DNA from 4 places in the Streptomyces sp. NPDC002499 genome. Region 1 is predicted to be linked to each of the others. Evidence: riboswitches for the same ligand, from Rfam matches in the RefSeq annotation. Region 1 holds a riboswitch; each other region holds the start of a gene.

The links. A riboswitch is a leader RNA that binds a small molecule or an ion and turns the genes downstream of it on or off. The one in region 1 is predicted to bind cyclic di-AMP.
Region 2: another riboswitch for cyclic di-AMP. It lies ahead of ACWD5F_RS42470 (transglycosylase SLT domain-containing protein); the one in region 1 lies ahead of ACWD5F_RS24150 (M23 family metallopeptidase).
Region 3: another riboswitch for cyclic di-AMP. It lies ahead of ACWD5F_RS08745 (M23 family metallopeptidase); the one in region 1 lies ahead of ACWD5F_RS24150 (M23 family metallopeptidase).
Region 4: another riboswitch for cyclic di-AMP. It lies ahead of ACWD5F_RS14490 (transglycosylase family protein); the one in region 1 lies ahead of ACWD5F_RS24150 (M23 family metallopeptidase).

Annotation. Positions count from the first base shown of each region.
Region 1 is NZ_JBSFXO010000008.1:288,590-292,495, forward strand. Features, by position in the region: gene ACWD5F_RS24145 (alpha-galactosidase) at 1-1,744, shown strand, start outside; cyclic di-AMP (ydaO/yuaA leader) riboswitch at 2,051-2,222, shown strand; gene ACWD5F_RS24150 (M23 family metallopeptidase) at 2,225-3,217, shown strand; gene ACWD5F_RS24155 (SGNH/GDSL hydrolase family protein) at 3,484-3,906, shown strand, end outside.
Region 2 is NZ_JBSFXO010000018.1:174,149-178,054, forward strand. Features, by position in the region: gene ACWD5F_RS42455 (carbohydrate ABC transporter permease) at 1-185, shown strand, start outside; gene ACWD5F_RS42460 (LacI family DNA-binding transcriptional regulator) at 249-1,277, shown strand; gene ACWD5F_RS42465 (HAD family hydrolase) at 1,390-2,199, shown strand; gene ACWD5F_RS42470 (transglycosylase SLT domain-containing protein) at 2,216-2,698, opposite strand; cyclic di-AMP (ydaO/yuaA leader) riboswitch at 2,702-2,865, opposite strand; gene ACWD5F_RS42475 (CocE/NonD family hydrolase) at 3,137-3,906, opposite strand, start outside.
Region 3 is NZ_JBSFXO010000003.1:145,767-149,672, reverse strand. Features, by position in the region: gene ACWD5F_RS08750 (GntR family transcriptional regulator) at 1-511, opposite strand, end outside; gene ACWD5F_RS08745 (M23 family metallopeptidase) at 700-1,476, opposite strand; cyclic di-AMP (ydaO/yuaA leader) riboswitch at 1,490-1,649, opposite strand; gene ACWD5F_RS08740 (M16 family metallopeptidase) at 1,863-3,251, opposite strand; gene ACWD5F_RS08735 (M16 family metallopeptidase) at 3,248-3,906, opposite strand, start outside.
Region 4 is NZ_JBSFXO010000005.1:88,357-92,262, reverse strand. Features, by position in the region: gene ACWD5F_RS14500 (cytochrome P450 family protein) at 1-260, shown strand, start outside; gene ACWD5F_RS14495 (transglycosylase family protein) at 453-1,418, shown strand; cyclic di-AMP (ydaO/yuaA leader) riboswitch at 1,634-1,800, shown strand; gene ACWD5F_RS14490 (transglycosylase family protein) at 1,805-2,506, shown strand; gene eno (phosphopyruvate hydratase) at 2,794-3,906, shown strand, end outside.

The sequences.
Region 1 (3,906 bases):
CCGGGACGACGGGCTCGCCATCACCCTGCACTACCGGATGCGGCACGACGTCGTGGAGCGCTGGGTGACCCTCGACAACGAGGGGCCGGTCGTGGAGCTTCTGCGTGCAGACTCGGCGACCTGGACGCTGCCCGACCGCGAGGGCTGGCGGCTGTCGCACCTGCACGGCCGGTGGGCGGCGGAGTCGCAGCTGACCTCGGCACCGCTCACCTACGGCGAGAAGGTCATCGGCAGCCGCCGCGGCCACACCAGCCACCAGCACCTGCCCTGGGTCGCCCTGGACACCGACGCGACCGAGGAGCGCGGCGAGGTGTACGGCTGCGCGCTCGGGTGGTCGGGCTCCTGGCGGATCGCGGTGGCGCAACTCCCCGACGCGCGCGTGCAGATCAACGGTGGCGTCGGGTACGACGAGTCCGGGCTGCTGCGCCTTGCGGCGGGGGAGTCCTTCACCACCCCCGTCTTCGCCGGTCTGTGGAGCGAGGGCGGCTTCGGCGGCGCGAGCCGTGCCTGGCACGCCTACCAGCGGACGTACGTCATCCCGGACGCGGACCGGGACCGGCCCGTGCTGTTCAACTCCTGGGAGGCCACCGAGTTCGACATCTCCGAGGAGCAGCAGGGCGCCCTCGCCCGGCAGGCCGCGGCGATCGGTGTCGAGCTGTTCGTGGTCGACGACGGCTGGTTCGGCAAGCGCGTCAACGACCGGGCCGGACTCGGCGACTGGACGCCCAACCCCGACCGCTTCCCCGGGGGCCTGAAGCCGCTCGCCGACGAGGTGCACGCGCTCGGCATGCAGTTCGGCATCTGGGTCGAGCCCGAGATGGTCAACGCGGACAGCGACCTGTACCGCGCGCACCCCGACTGGGTGCAGTTCCAACCGGGACGAAAGCGGACGGAGTTCCGCAATCAGCTCGTACTCAACCTGGCCCGGCCGGACGTCCAGGAGTACCTCTGGGAGAAGCTCGACGCCATCCTCTCCAGCGCCCCGATCGACTACGTGAAGTGGGACTTCAACCGCTGCTTCACCGACGCCGGCTGGCCCGGCGACGCGTACCCGCAGCGGCTGTGGATCGACCATGTGCACGCGCTGTACGCCCTGTTGGACCGGCTGCGGGCGGCGCATCCCGGAGTCTCCTTCGAGTCCTGCTCGGGCGGCGGCGGCCGGATCGACCTCGGGATCATCAGCCGCACGGACGAGGTGTGGACCTCCGACAACACCGACCCGCTCGACCGGCTCGCCATCCAGCACGGCTTCACCCAGATCCACCCCGCGCGCGTGATGGCCGCCTGGGTCACCGACAGCCCCAACACCCAGCTCAACGACCGCGTCAGCTCGCTGCGCTTCCGGTTCGTGAGCTCCATGGCGGGCGTGCTGGGCGTCGGCGGCGACCTCACCAAGTGGACCGAGGAGGAACTGGCCGAGGCGGGCGACTGGGTCGCCCTGTACAAGGAGATCCGGCACCTCGTGCAGCAGGGTGACCTCTACCGGCTGCGGGCCCCGCAGGGCGGGCTCAGTGCCGTCCAGTACGTGCTCGGGGACGAGGCCGTGGTCCTCGCCTGGCTCCAGGCGCAGAGCTACGGCGAGCCCGTGCCGGCGCTGCGGCTGCGCGGGCTGGACCCGACAGCGTCGTACGAATGCCTCGAAACGGGCGAAGTTCACAGGGGTGCCGTACTGCTGCATCACGGACTTCGGACCGGACTGCGCGGCGACTTCGATGCGACGGTTCTTCGGCTCCGTCGCATCTGACTCTTCTGTCCGAATTGGCGCCTTGGTTCGCCTTCGTTCCAACTCGCTCTGGAATAAGGCGGACTGGGGTGGCGTCACGTGAGGAGCGTCATATCCGTGACCGTGCGTGGTTCTGCATGTCCACGTAATGCACGTGCTTTTCAAGGGTGTTTGTGCCTGGTGGCGGGTCCTTAATTCACGCAGGGTGACCGTGAATTCTCGCAAGGGATCAAGAGAAACGTATTCACAGGGAACCTCTACTTGTTCCTTCGCGTCCTGGTCGCTTACGTTCGCCACCAATCCGGACGGACGCCAAATCCTGCCGCCGACCGGAGTCCGCACAACTCACCCGTGAACGGCAGGAGCGGGGGACCCACAGGTACAACCGCCTGTTCCGGTCTCCGGAACAGGCTTGGGGTAAAGCCGTGCCGAAAAGCACGGCCGGGCATCTCCAGCTCGCACCCGACAGCTCACCTCGCAGGCGCCGGAGAGGAATTCGTCATGCCCGCGAAGGGTAAGCACCGCCGCCCCAAGTCCCAGCGCCTGACCCGCACCATCGCCGTCGCCGGCACCGGGGGCGCCGCGCTCGCCCTCCCGCTCATGGGGGCCACCGGCGCCCACGCGGCCACCTCCGAATCGGCTTCCCAGGCGGTTTCGGAAAAGGCCGTCCAGTCGCTTCCGGATGTCGAGAAGACGTCGGTCCAGCAGAAGTCGACGGCACAGAAGTCGGCCAAGAAGAGCACAGCCAACACCCAAGGTGTGCGCACCTATTCGGTGCGGTCCGGCGACTGGCTCGCGAAGATCGCCGACGAGGAGAACGTCACCGGCGGCTGGCAGAAGCTCTACTCGGACAACCGTGCGGCCGTCGGCGACGACCCGTCGCTCATCCACCCCGGCCTGAAGCTCACGCTCGGCAAGAAGGCCGCGACCGGCACCACCGAGTCCGCGCCCTCTTCCTCGTCTTCCTCGAAGAATTCCGGCTCCTCGTCCTCGAAGGACTCCTCCTCGAAGAGTTCCTCCTCGGACAGCCAGGCCTCCTCGAACTCGACGAGCACGCAGTCCGCCGACTCCGCCACCAGCTCCAGCGGCTACACCCTTCCGGTCACCGGCGCCACGATCGGCACCGGCTACCGGGTGGCCGGCAGCATGTGGTCCAGCGGCTACCACACCGGCGTCGACTTCGTCGTCCCGACCGGCACCTCGCTCAAGGCCGTGGCCGCAGGCACGGTCGTCTCCGCGGGCTGGGGCGGCGCGTACGGCAACCAGGTCGTCATCAAGCTGAACGACGGCTACTACGCCCAGTACGCCCACCTCTCGCAGCTCTCCGTCTCGGCCGGCCAGACCGTGACCGAGGGCCAGCAGATAGGCCTCTCCGGCGCGACCGGCAACGTGACCGGACCGCACCTGCACTTCGAGATCCGTACGACCCCCGACTACGGCTCCGACGTCGACCCGGTCGCGTACCTCCGTACGAAGGGCGTCGCCGTCGGCTGACGCACCTCCCGCACCACCTGCCTGACACGCTGCCGAAGGCCGGATCCCGATCCCCGGGTCCGGCCTTCGGTGTGACGTGGTGCCGCCTTCGGCAGGGCGTTCCAGCCGTCAACAGCCGTGGCCGGAAAGCTATTCCTGGTTTGGTGAACACTTTAGGAGTGGCTTATCTCACCGCACGTCAACCCTTTCCTACGGTCGCGTAGGTCACATTCGAAGGTGAATCATGTTCGCTTGTGGCAGACGATTCGAAGAATGACAGCAGATCAGTGATCGGGTCGTACGTTGCGGTGGGGGACAGCTTCACCGAAGGCGTCGGCGACCCCGGCCCCGACGGGGCGATGGTCGGTTGGGCCGACCGGTTCGCGGTACTGCTCGCGGACCGGGAGCCCGAGGGCCACTTCACGTACAACAACCTCGCCGTACGCGGAAAGCTGCTCGACCAGATCGTGGCGGACCAGCTTCCGCAGGCTCTCCGACTCGCCCCGGACCTGATCTCCTTCAGCGCGGGCGGCAACGACATCATCCGGCCCGGCACCGACCCCGACGAGGTCGCCGAGCGTTTCGAGCTGGCGATCGCCCGGCTCACCGAGTCGGCCGGCACCGTCCTGGTGACGACCGGCTTCGACACCCGAGGCGTCCCCGTGCTCAAGCATCTGCGCGGCAAGATCGCCACCTACAACGGCCATGTG
Region 2 (3,906 bases), on a different contig from region 1:
ACGACACCAAGTTCCCGATCACGCTGGGTCTTTACACCCTGCTCAACCAGGGCGCCTCGCAGCCCGCCCTCTACACCCTGGTCATCATGGGCTGTTTCCTCGCGATCCTGCCGCTGATCGCGCTCTTCCTGGTGATCCAGCGCTTCTGGTCCCTCGACCTGCTCAGCGGATCCGTCAAGGCCTGAGCCGAACCGCCCGCCACCGCACCGGACTTCCCCCCACCGCACCGACCCGGCAGAACGAGGACCATGGCCACCAGTCCGAACGGACGCCGCAAACCGCCCACCATCCACGACGTGGCCCGGGAGGCAGGGGTCTCCCGGGGGACCGTCTCCCGGTTCCTGAACGGGGGCCACTACGTCTCGCCGGCCGCGCGCGGCGCGGTGGAGTCGGCGATCAGGAAGACGGGGTACGTCGTCAACCGGCATGCCCGCAGCCTGAGTACGGGCCGGTCGGACTCGGTGGCGTTCCTCCTGACCGAGCCGCAGGAGAAGTTCTTCGAGGACCCCAACTTCAATGTGCTGCTGCGGGGTTGCACCGAGCACCTGGCCCGGCACGACATCCCGCTGCTGCTGATGCTGGCCTCGTCCGAGGACGACCGTCGCCGGCTGACCCGGTACATCACATCGGGCCATGTCGACGGCGTCCTGCTCGTCTCCAACCACGGCGGAGACCCGGTCGCCGCCGAACTCCGCGACGCCGGCATCCCGTTGGTGGCCTGCGGCAAGCCGGTCGGCATCGGCTCCAAGGTCAGCTACGTGGCGGCGGCCGACCGCGAGGGCGCCCAGGAGATGGTGCGCCATCTCATCGCGCGCGGCCGACGCCGTATCGGCATGGTCACCGGACCGCTCGACACGGCGGGCGGCCCCGACCGGCTGGCCGGCTACCGCGACGTCCTCACCGAGGTGGGCCTGCCCTACGACCCGGCGCTCGTCGTCGAGGGCGACTACCGCCGCACCGGCGGCGAGGAGGCGGCCCGCCGGCTCCTGGACCGGGCCCCCGACATGGACGCGGTGTTCGTGGCCTCCGACCTGATGGCCCTCGGCGTCGTCAACACCCTTCAGCAGTCGGGCCGTTCGGTCCCCGATGACATCGCTGTCGGGGGCTTCGACGACTCGGCCGCGGCCACCGCGGGCACCCCGGCCCTCACCACCATGCGCCAGCCCTACGACCGCATCAGCGCCGAGATGGTCCGCATGCTGCTCGCGCAGATCGCCGGGGAGGACACGGCGGGGGTGCTGCTGCCGACCGAGTTGGTGATCCGCGAGTCGGCGTGAGCGCGGCGCGAGTGGCGTGCGCGGAGCACCGTCCGCCCCTCAACGCATATGTAGGCAGCAACCGTCCGGTTCGCGTCGAGTTAGCCGGGCTTTCCATCCGTATTCTCTGATCATGGCCGCACCCCTCGCATATTCACTCATCGCCACGGATCTGGACGGCACCCTGCTCCGGGGCGACGACACCCTCTCCGACCGGTCTCTCGCCGCGCTCGCGCGGGCGGTCGGCGCCGGGGCCCGCCATCTCGTCGTGACCGGACGGCCGGCCCCGAGAGTGCGCCCGCTCCTCGACGACCTGGGCAGCAAGGGGCTCGCGGTGTGCGGGCAGGGCGCGCAGGTGTACGACGCCGGCGCGGACCGGCTGCTCTGGTCGGTCACGCTGGACCGGGAGTTGGCCGAGACCGCGCTCGGCAAGATCGAGGCGGAGGTCGGGCAGGTGTACGCGGCCGTGGACCAGGACGGCGTGGACGGACTCACGCTCATCGAGCCCGGCTACCTCATGCCGCACCCCACGCTGCCCGCCGTCCAGGTCGGCCGACGCGACGACCTGTGGCACGAACCGATCAGCAAGGTGCTGCTGCGCCATCCCGACCTGTCCGACGACGAGTTGGCGACAACCGCCCGCACCGTGGTCGGTTCACTGGCCACCGTCACCATGTCGGGACCCGGCACCGTCGAACTCCAGCCATGCGGAGTCACGAAGGCGACGGGCCTGGCTCTGGCCGCCCGTCACCTGGGCCTGGGCCCGCACGAGACGATCGCTTTCGGCGACATGCCCAACGACATCCCCATGTTCGACTGGGCCGCCCACGGAGTGGCCATGGCCAACGCCCACCCCGAACTCAAGGCGGTGGCGGACGAGATCACCTTGTCGAACGAGGACGACGGCATCGCCGTCGTCCTCGAAAGACTCTTCTGGGAGTAACCCTTTACGGGGTGGCTCAGTAGGCCCCATACACGTTGTCGATGGAGCCGTAGACCGCCGCCGCGTAGTTGCAGGCAGCCGTGATGTTCGCGACCGGGTCGTACGGGTCGAACGACGTGCCGGCCACGTGGTACGCGGCGAACGTCGGGTCGATCACCTGGAGCAGGCCCTTGGACGGGGTGCCGGCCGCGGCGTTGGAGTCCCAGTTGTTGATGGCGTACTGGTTGCCGGACGACTCACGGATCACGTTGCGGTAGATGCCGTCGTACGTGCCCGGGATCCCGTTCTGCGCCATGACCTGGAGCGAGGCGCGGATCCAGCCGTCGAGGGTGTTGGAGTACCCCAGCGACGCGGCGGTCACCGTCGACGAGGGAGCCGCGGACGCGCTGGTCGCGCCGATGACGGGGAGGGCGAGCACCGCGGCCCCCGTGCCGAGCACGGCGAGCTTGCGGACGAGGCGGGAGTTGCGGCTGCGGCGGTGCTGAGCGGATGCAGGCATGACGAGGTTCCTCTCCGTCGCCTGCGAGGTGAGCTGTCGGGTTCGGGCTGGGAGGTGCCCGGCCACGCCCTTGCGGACGTGACTTAACCCCGAGCCGTCCCGGTCGTGCTGACCGGTCCGGCGACTTACCTGGGTCCCCCGCTCCTGCCGTGCGGTGAGTTCGTGACTGGGATGCCGGGCGGCGGCAGGATTCGGCGTTCCACCCGACAGGGCGGGAACGTATGCGAGAGCACATGTCCGGAACAAGTACCGGATTCACACATCGACCCTATTGACCTTGGTCTGAGGCCTATGGGGCGCTTGATCCTTTGCGCCTGCCAAGGGTCAACTGTCAAGCGGCGAAAGGAGAAACGCCGACATGTCGGGGCACAGGCCGCGCACAGATTCGCGTGACCCAAGTCACGGCAGGATTAAGAACGGCAAAACGGGCATTCATCCTCAACTGGCAGTTCTCGGAACCCTCTTCTCCCAGGTCCGATGAAAGATCACCTCGCCGCCCTCGGTGCAGATCACCTCATTCGACGTAATAAAGTCCGTTTCGTCGCAAGTAATCTCCGACCGGGTGCGCACGGTGGTGTCCCAGGCCTGCTCCGGCCGATGCAGCCGGATCGACCAGTCGGACCGGGCGCGCGCCGACAACGGATCCGTCTCGTCGATCGTGTACGTCTCCAGCGCGTCCTCGGTGAACTCCAAGCCGTCCGGATACACGCGCGTGCCGCCGTACCGGGGATCCACCTCCAGCCGCCACTCACCCTTCGCGACATCCCGCACGACCAGCCGCTCGGGCCGTGGCTCGTCCAGCGTGGCCGGGTGGTTGACCCCGAGCGGCTCGGCCTCCTCGGGCTCCTCGAAGCGAATGCCGTCCACCGACTCCCGCTCCCGCACCGGGAGTTCGAGCGCGCTGCCCTCCGGGTCCATCGTGAAGCCGGCCGCCGACTCCGGCTGGGGCCAGATCCAGGGCCAGTACGCCGAGGACACCGCGAGCCGGATGCGATGCCCGGCCGGAATGGCGTACCCGATGCCGTTCAGCTCGAAGGTCACGTCCTCCACCGCGCCCGGCGTCCAGGGCACCGCCCGCCCCCGCCCGAACCGCGCCGACAGGTTCAGCGCCCCCCGGGTGACCAGCGTCGACGAACCGTCCGGCGCCACATCGCACAGCCGGGCGATCACCTGCCCCCGCGCCACCTCCGAGGTCAGCCGCAGCCGAA
Region 3 (3,906 bases), on a different contig from region 1:
CCCAGGACTCCACGGGGTTGGCCGGCGCCTCCACGGCGTACATCCAGGCGATCTTGTGGCGCAGCTGGGTCAGCGTCGAGGTCAGCGCGTGGCTGCCGGAGGCCTGGGCGAGCGTCTCGTGGAACCAGCCCCCCAGGGAGCGCAGATCCTCGCTGTTGCCCCTCCTGGCCCGCTCCTGGCCCAGCCTGACCAGGCCGCGCAGCACCTTGAGGTGGGCCTCGGTGCGCCGCTGCGCGGCCCTGGAGGCGCCGAGCGGCTCCAGCAGCATGCGCATCTCCAGCAGGTCGGCGGCCTCCTGCTCGGTCGGTTCCGCGACGCACGCGCCCGCGTGCCGCCGGGTCACCACGAAGCCCTCCGCCTCCAGCGTGCGCAGGGCCTCACGGACGGGGACGCGCGAGACGCCGTAGCGCCGCGCCAGCAGTTCCTCGGTGAGCCGGCCGCCGCGCTCGTAGACACCGGCGACGATGTCGTCCCGGATGGCCGTGCACACCGAGTGCGCCGGAATACGCATGTCCGACCTCCGTCTTAATCCCCGTGAAACGTCGCCGGTTGACGTGTGTTCAGTGACTCTATTGCAATCGGCTGGAATTTCCGACGGGGGACCGGAATCGATGGATATTTTTTGGACAGAGAGCGGACAGAAAGACCGAAAGCCCCGGCTCGGAGAGCCGGGGCTGAAGAAGATCTCGCGGTCCGTCGTCAGACGTTCACACCATGCGAACGAAGGTAGGCGACGGGGTCGATGTCCGATCCGTACTCGGGGGTCGTGCGGGCCTCGAAGTGGAGATGCGGACCGGTGACGTTGCCGGTCGCGCCGGAGAGGCCTATCTGCTGCCCGGGGGTGACCGTCTGGCCCACCGAGACCCCGATGGACGACAGGTGACCGTACTGGGTGTACGTCCCGTCGTTCATCTTGATCACTATCTGGTTGCCGTAGGAGCCGCCCCAGCCGGTCTCCACGACCGTGCCGGAGCCGACCGCGTGGACGGTCGTGCCGCTGGCCGCGTGGAAGTCGATGCCGGTGTGGCTGCCGGAGGACCACAGCGAGCCGCCGCTCTTGTAACCCGTCGAGACGTACGAGTTCGAGATCGGCGCGACGAAGGTGTTGAGGCGCTTGCGCTCGGCGGCCCGGGCGGCGCGCTCCTTGGCCTCGCGTTCCTCCTCGGCCCGCGCGGCGGCCTTCTTGCGTGCCGCCTCCGCCGCCGCCTTCTTGAGGGCGGCCTCCTCGGCCGCCTCCTTCTGGGCGTCGGCCTGGGCGTCGATCTTGGCGGCGATCGTGTCGCCGATGGTGATGACGGGGGTGAAACCGGTCTGCTCGACGGCGCTCTCGGCGGAGTTGTCCGCGGCGAGTGCCGGAGCTGCCAGGGTGCCGACGACGCCGGTGGTGGCGAGTGCCGCGACGCCCGCCGCACGGGCGGTGGTGCGCTTCACGCGGCTGGGACGACGGTGCTTCCCGGTGGCGCAGGTGAACGCCATGTACTGGGTGGTCCTTTCCTTCCTTCTCGCCTACCGGGTTAGCTGACGGGTTCGGAGCAGGAAGGTCTCCTACGGACCCCCTCGCGCAGCGCGCGGGCGTCCGATTCACCCCAGGGACATGGGTCCCCGGCTCCCCTGGCTCGCGCCGGACGGGGACTCGGCGATGACTGTCCGGTGCCGCGGATGCGGCGCGGTGCCTGACGGACAGCCCGGATGACGCTAAACGGGACAACTTTCAATCCCCAAACGGATCACGGCTTTTGTAGCGCATGCCACAGGGCAGACAGGCAACCTCTCCCTCAATTCGGACATACAGGGGCCCTGGTGACGCATCCGTCACCAGGGCCCCTGCGTGCGCGTGGCGCTCGCTCCGCCTCCGCCCGGTCCTACTCGGCCGGGACGACGGTGACTTCGCCGATCCCGAGAGCCTCCACGGGCTCCTTGATCTGCGCCGCGTCACCGACCAGGACCGTCACCAGACGGTCCACCGGGAAGGCGCTCACGGCGGCCGCGGTGGCCTCCACGGTGCCGGTCGCGGCGAGCTGCCGGTACAGCGTCGCCTGGTAGTCGTCGGGCAGGTTCTGCTCGACCTGGTCGGCCAGCGTGCTCGCGACGGCCGCCGCGGTCTCGTACTTCAGCGGCGCCACGCCCACCAGGTTCTGCACGGCGACATCGCGCTCGGCGTCGGTCAGACCGCCCTCGGCGAGCGTGCGCAGCACCGTCCACAGGTCCTCAAGCGCCGGGCCGGTGTTCGGGGTGTCGAAGGAGCCGCTGATGGCGAGCATCGCGGCCCCGGTGCCGTCCGGGGCGGACCGCAGGACCTGCCCGAACGCCCGGACGCCGTAGGTGTAGCCCTTCTCCTCGCGCAGGACGCGGTCGAGGCGGGAGGTGAGGGTGCCGCCCAGGCAGTACGTGCCGAGCACCTGCGCGGGCCACACGCGGTCGTGCCGGTCGGGGCCGACGCGGCCGATGAGCAGCTGCGTCTGTACGGCGCCCGGGCGGTCCACGATGATCACGCGCCCGGTGTCGTCGGCGGTCACCGGCGGCACGGGACGCGGCTCGGCCGAGGAGCCGGTCCAGGAGCCGAGGGTGTCGCCGAGCAGCTCGTCGAGGTCGATGCCGGTGAGGTCGCCGACGACCACGGCGGTCGCGGTCGCCGGACGGACGTGCTTCTCGTAGAAGGCGCGTACGGCCGCCGAGTCGATGTTCTCGACGGTCTCCTGGGTGCCCTGGCGCGGGCGCGACATGCGCGAGCCGGCCGGGAAGAGCTCCTTGGAGAGCTCCTTCGCCGCACGCCGGGAGGGGTTGGCCAGCTCGTGCGGGATCTCGTCGAGGCGGTTGGTGACCAGGCGCTCGATCTCGCTGTCCGCGAACGCGGGCGCCCTGAGGGCGTCGGCCAGCAGACCGAGGGCCTTGGTGAGGCGCGAGGCGGGCACTTCGAGGCTGATCCGGACGCCGGGGTGGTCGGCGTGCGCGTCGAGCGTCGCACCGCAGCGCTCCAGTTCGGCCGCGAACTCCTCGGCGGAGTGCTTGTCGGTGCCCTCGGAGAAGGCCCGCGCCATGATCGTGCCGACGCCGTCCAGGCTGGCCGGTTCGGCCTCCAGGGGCGCCGCCAGGAGAACCTCCACGGCGACGACCTGCTGGCCGGGACGCTGGCAGCGCAGGACGGTCAGGCCGTTGTCGAGCGTCCCGCGCTCGGGGGCCGGGAACGCCCACGGCCTGGCCTCGCCGGCCTGGGGCTGCGGGTGGAATTCCATCGCGGCGAGCTCGGTCACTTGGCCGCCTCCTCGTTCTCGGTGGGCTCGGCGGACTCGGGGTGCTCGGCGGCGACGGGCTCGTAGACGAGCACCGCGCGGTTGTCGGGGCGGAGCCGGGCCTTGGCGATCTCCTGGACCTCTTCCGGGGTCACCTCCAGGACGCGCTGCACGGCGGTCAGGGCCAGCTGCGGGTCGCCGAACAGGACGGCGTAGCGGCACAGTTCGTCGGCGCGGCCCGCGACCGTGCCGAGCCGGTCCAGCCACTCGCGCTCCAACTGGGCCTGGGCGCGCTCCATTTCCTCGGCCGTGGGGCCCTCCTCGGCGAACCGGGCGAGCTCCTCGTCGATGGCGGTCTCGATGACCGGCACCTCGTAGTCACCGGACGTCTTCACGTCCAGCCAGCCCAGGGAGGGCGCGCCGGCCAGCCGCAGCAGACCGAAGCCGGCCGCGACGGCCGTACGGTCGCGCCGCACAAGGCGGTTGTAGAGGCGGGAGGACTCGCCGCCGCCGAGAATGGTGAGCGCGAGGTCGGCCGCGTCGCTCGCGCGCGTGCCGTCCTCGGGCAGCCGGTACGCCGCCATCAGGGCGCGCGCCGGCACCTCCTCCTCGATGACCTCGCGCAGCTCCTCGCCGATGATCTCGGGCAGCGCGCCGTCGCGCGGGACGGGCTTGC
Region 4 (3,906 bases), on a different contig from region 1:
GGGATCCGGAGCGGTTCACCGAGCCGGACACCCTCGACCTCTCCCGCCGGGACAACCAGCATCTGGGGTACGGCCACGGCATCCACTACTGCCTCGGCGCGCCGCTCGCCCGACTGGAGGGGCAGACCGCGCTGGCCACGCTGCTGACCCGGCTGCCGGACCTCCGACTCGCCGCGGATCCGGCCGAGTTGAGATGGCGCGGGGGACTCATCATGCGCGGACTGCGCACGCTGCCCGTCGAGTTCACGCCACCCGGGTGACCGGATCGTCACCGCGCAGGTGCACGTGTCCACCTGCACAAACGTGACACGCATTCAACTCTGTGATCTTCACGTGATCTACGCGGCATTAACTTGTGACAAGCAATGGACTGCCTATACGTTCACCGTTCAAGTGCGGTGCCCAGCACCACGCGTCGCACTCGTCACCGCTCTCTTCTGAAAGGCCCCCGCATGCTCTCCGGGAACGGTCGTCACCGTCGCCCCCGCCAGGCTCCGGCCCTCCTCGTCGCGGCCGGCGTGACGGGCTCCGCCATCGCCATCCCGCTTCTCGGCGCGGTGAGCGCCAGCGCTGCCGACGGCACCACCTGGGACAAGGTGGCGAACTGCGAGACCGGCGGCTCCTGGAGCCAGAACGACGGGACCGGTTTCTACGGCGGGCTCAAGCTCTCGCAGGACGACTGGGAGCAGTACGGCGGTCTCGACTACGCCTCGCGCCCCGACCTGGCCAGCCGCAACCAGCAGATAGCCGTCGCCGAGAAGATCCTGGACGACCAGGGCGTGGGCGCGTTCCACACCTGCGGGCTGACCACGGGGCTGTCGAAGGACGACGGGTCGGCCGACATCGACACCGGGATCCTGGACGACTCGTCCGACTCCTCCTCGGACTCCTCGGACGGTTCCGGCTCCACCGGCCTGTCCAACACGCCCGGCGGTACGTCCGACGACTCGTCCTCGACGGACTCGTCCACGTCACCGTCGGCCTCGCCTGACTCTTCGTCCGATTCCTCGACCAACTCTGACGAATCGGACGATTACCTCTCGCCCTCCGACTCCCCGTCCGAGCCGACCGCGAGCGGTTCACAGGGAAGCGACAGCTCGTCGACAGATCGGGCGAAGGGTGACGACTCGGACAAGTCCGAGCAGGCCGTGGGCTCTTGGAGCCTGGTCGACACCGGCGCGGTCGGCTCCGGCAAGCATCGTGGCGCCAGTGCCGACGAGAACACGGTCGCCAGTGACACAGAAGGGTCCGCGCAGGGGTCGTACACCGTCCATGGCGGTGACACTCTCGCCTCCATCGCCGACTCCCTTGGCCTGGACGGCGGGTGGCGGGCGCTCTACGCCGAGAACAAGCAGGCCATCGGCGCCGACCCGAACGACATCGCGGCCGGTCAGACCCTGAGGCTTCCTGGCGAATAGGGGCGGACAGGGGCTGAACGGGGCGAAAAGCGACGGGAGTTAACGACGGTCTTCGGACTGAATGTCCGGTTTGGTGAAAGTGTGGGATGACTCTCAGATGCCCTGATCGTCTTTGAGTTTCCGCGGAATCCGTGTCTACGGTCATCACCGTTCGTCAACACGGACCCCGAATGCCGCAACGCCGAATCCTGCCAGCGGCCGTAGGGAACAGTCGTCGCTTCACAGCGCCGTAGGCAGGAGCGGGGGACCCAGGTAAGTGCCGGGCCCGGCAGACAGTGCCGGACCGGCTTGGGGTGAAGTCGTGCGCCGAGAGGCGCGCGGCCGGGCAACTCACACGGCCCGAACCCGACAGCTCACCTCGCAGGCGTCGGTGAGGGGATCTCCGCATGCTGTTTTCCAGCAAGGGCAAGCACCGCCGTCCGTCCAAGGCCACCCGCGTCGCCACGCTCGCCGGCGTGACCGGTGTCGCCATCGCCGCCCCGCTCATGGCGGCCGGCAACGCCTCCGCCGCCACCGCGTCCGAGTGGGACACGGTCGCCAGCTGCGAGTCCGGCGGCAACTGGTCCATCAACACCGGCAACGGCTACTACGGCGGTCTGCAGTTCTCCGCCTCCACGTGGGCCGCCTACGGCGGTACCCAGTACGCGTCGCAGGCCAACCAGGCCAGCAAGGCGCAGCAGATCACCGTCGCCGAGAAGGTGCTGGCCTCCCAGGGCAAGGGTGCCTGGCCGGTCTGCGGCACGGGCCTGTCCGGTGCCGCGTACAACGGCGGCAGCTCGTCGAGCTCCTCCAGCTCCTCGAACTCGTCCAGCTCTTCGAGCAGCGACGCCGGCACCCGCTCGAACGACTCGACGAGCACCTCCCGCTCCGCCGACCGTCCGGCCGCGAAGAAGACCGTCACCACCCCGACCGGCAAGAAGGTCAAGAAGGGCGACGGCGAGTACAAGGTCGTCAAGGGCGACACCCTCAGCACGATCGCCGAGAAGCACAAGGTCAAGGGCGGCTGGGAGAAGCTGTTCAAGCTGAACAAGGACATCGTCGAGGACGCCGACCTGATCTACCCGGGTCAGCAGCTGCACCTCAAGTGACAGAGACCTGGTAGCCGAACCACAGCGGCCTGACAGACGTGTCCCCCACCATGGAGGTCACGTGAGGGCCTCCCCCGTCCCCACGGGCTCCCCGCTCCGGTGCGTGTTCCCCCGTACGCACCGGGGCGGGGTTCTTTTTGCCCGCCTGCTTTGTTCCGTTCGGAAACAATTTACTCTCGGTTCTGTCCAAGGGGCGGCCCATCGGCTGGCTGTTCGTCCCGGGACGGTTAGGCTCGGTCCCGCAGAGCCATCGCGGCCCGCGTAGCCGCGTCACATTGAAGAAGGAGATGCTCGTGCCGTCCATCGACGTCGTCGTAGCCCGGGAAATCCTGGACTCCCGAGGCAACCCCACGGTCGAGGTCGAGGTCGGCCTCGACGACGGCAGCACGGGTCGTGCCGCCGTCCCCTCCGGCGCCTCCACGGGCGCCTTCGAGGCCATCGAGCTGCGTGACGGTGACCCCAACCGCTACCAGGGCAAGGGTGTCGAGAAGGCCGTCCTCGCCGTCATCGAGCAGATCGGCCCGGAGCTGGTCGGCTACGACGCCACCGAGCAGCGCCTGATCGACCAGGCGATGTTCGACCTGGACGCCACCGACAACAAGGGCTCGCTCGGCGCCAACGCCATCCTCGGCGTCTCCCTCGCCGTCGCGCACGCCGCCTCCGAGGCCTCCGACCTCCCCCTCTTCCGCTACCTGGGCGGCCCGAACGCGCACCTGCTGCCCGTTCCGATGATGAACATCCTGAACGGCGGGTCGCACGCCGACTCGAACGTGGACATCCAGGAGTTCATGATCGCCCCGATCGGCGCGGAGTCCTTCTCCGAGGCGCTGCGCTGGGGCGCCGAGGTCTACCACACCCTCAAGAAGGTCCTGAAGAGCAAGGGCCTGTCCACCGGCCTCGGCGACGAGGGCGGCTTCGCCCCGAACCTGGACTCCAACCGTGCCGCGCTCGACCTCATCCTCGAGGCCATCAAGCAGGCCGGTTACATCCCCGGCGAGCAGATCGCGCTCGCGCTCGACGTCGCCGCGTCCGAGTTCTACAAGGACGGCAAGTACGAGTTCGAGGGCAAGTCCCGCTCGGCCGCCGAGATGACCGAGTACTACGAGGAGCTCGTGGCGGCCTACCCGCTCGTCTCCGTCGAGGACCCGCTGTACGAGGACGACTGGGCCGGCTGGAAGGTCCTCACCGACCGCCTCGGCGACAAGGTGCAGATCGTCGGCGACGACCTGTTCGTCACCAACCCGGAGCGTCTGGCCCGCGGCATCGAGGACGGCGCGGCCAACGCGCTGCTCGTCAAGGTGAACCAGATCGGCTCGCTCACCGAGACCCTGGACGCCGTCGAGCTGGCCCAGCGCAACGGCTTCAAGTGCATGATGTCCCACCGCTCCGGCGAGACCGAG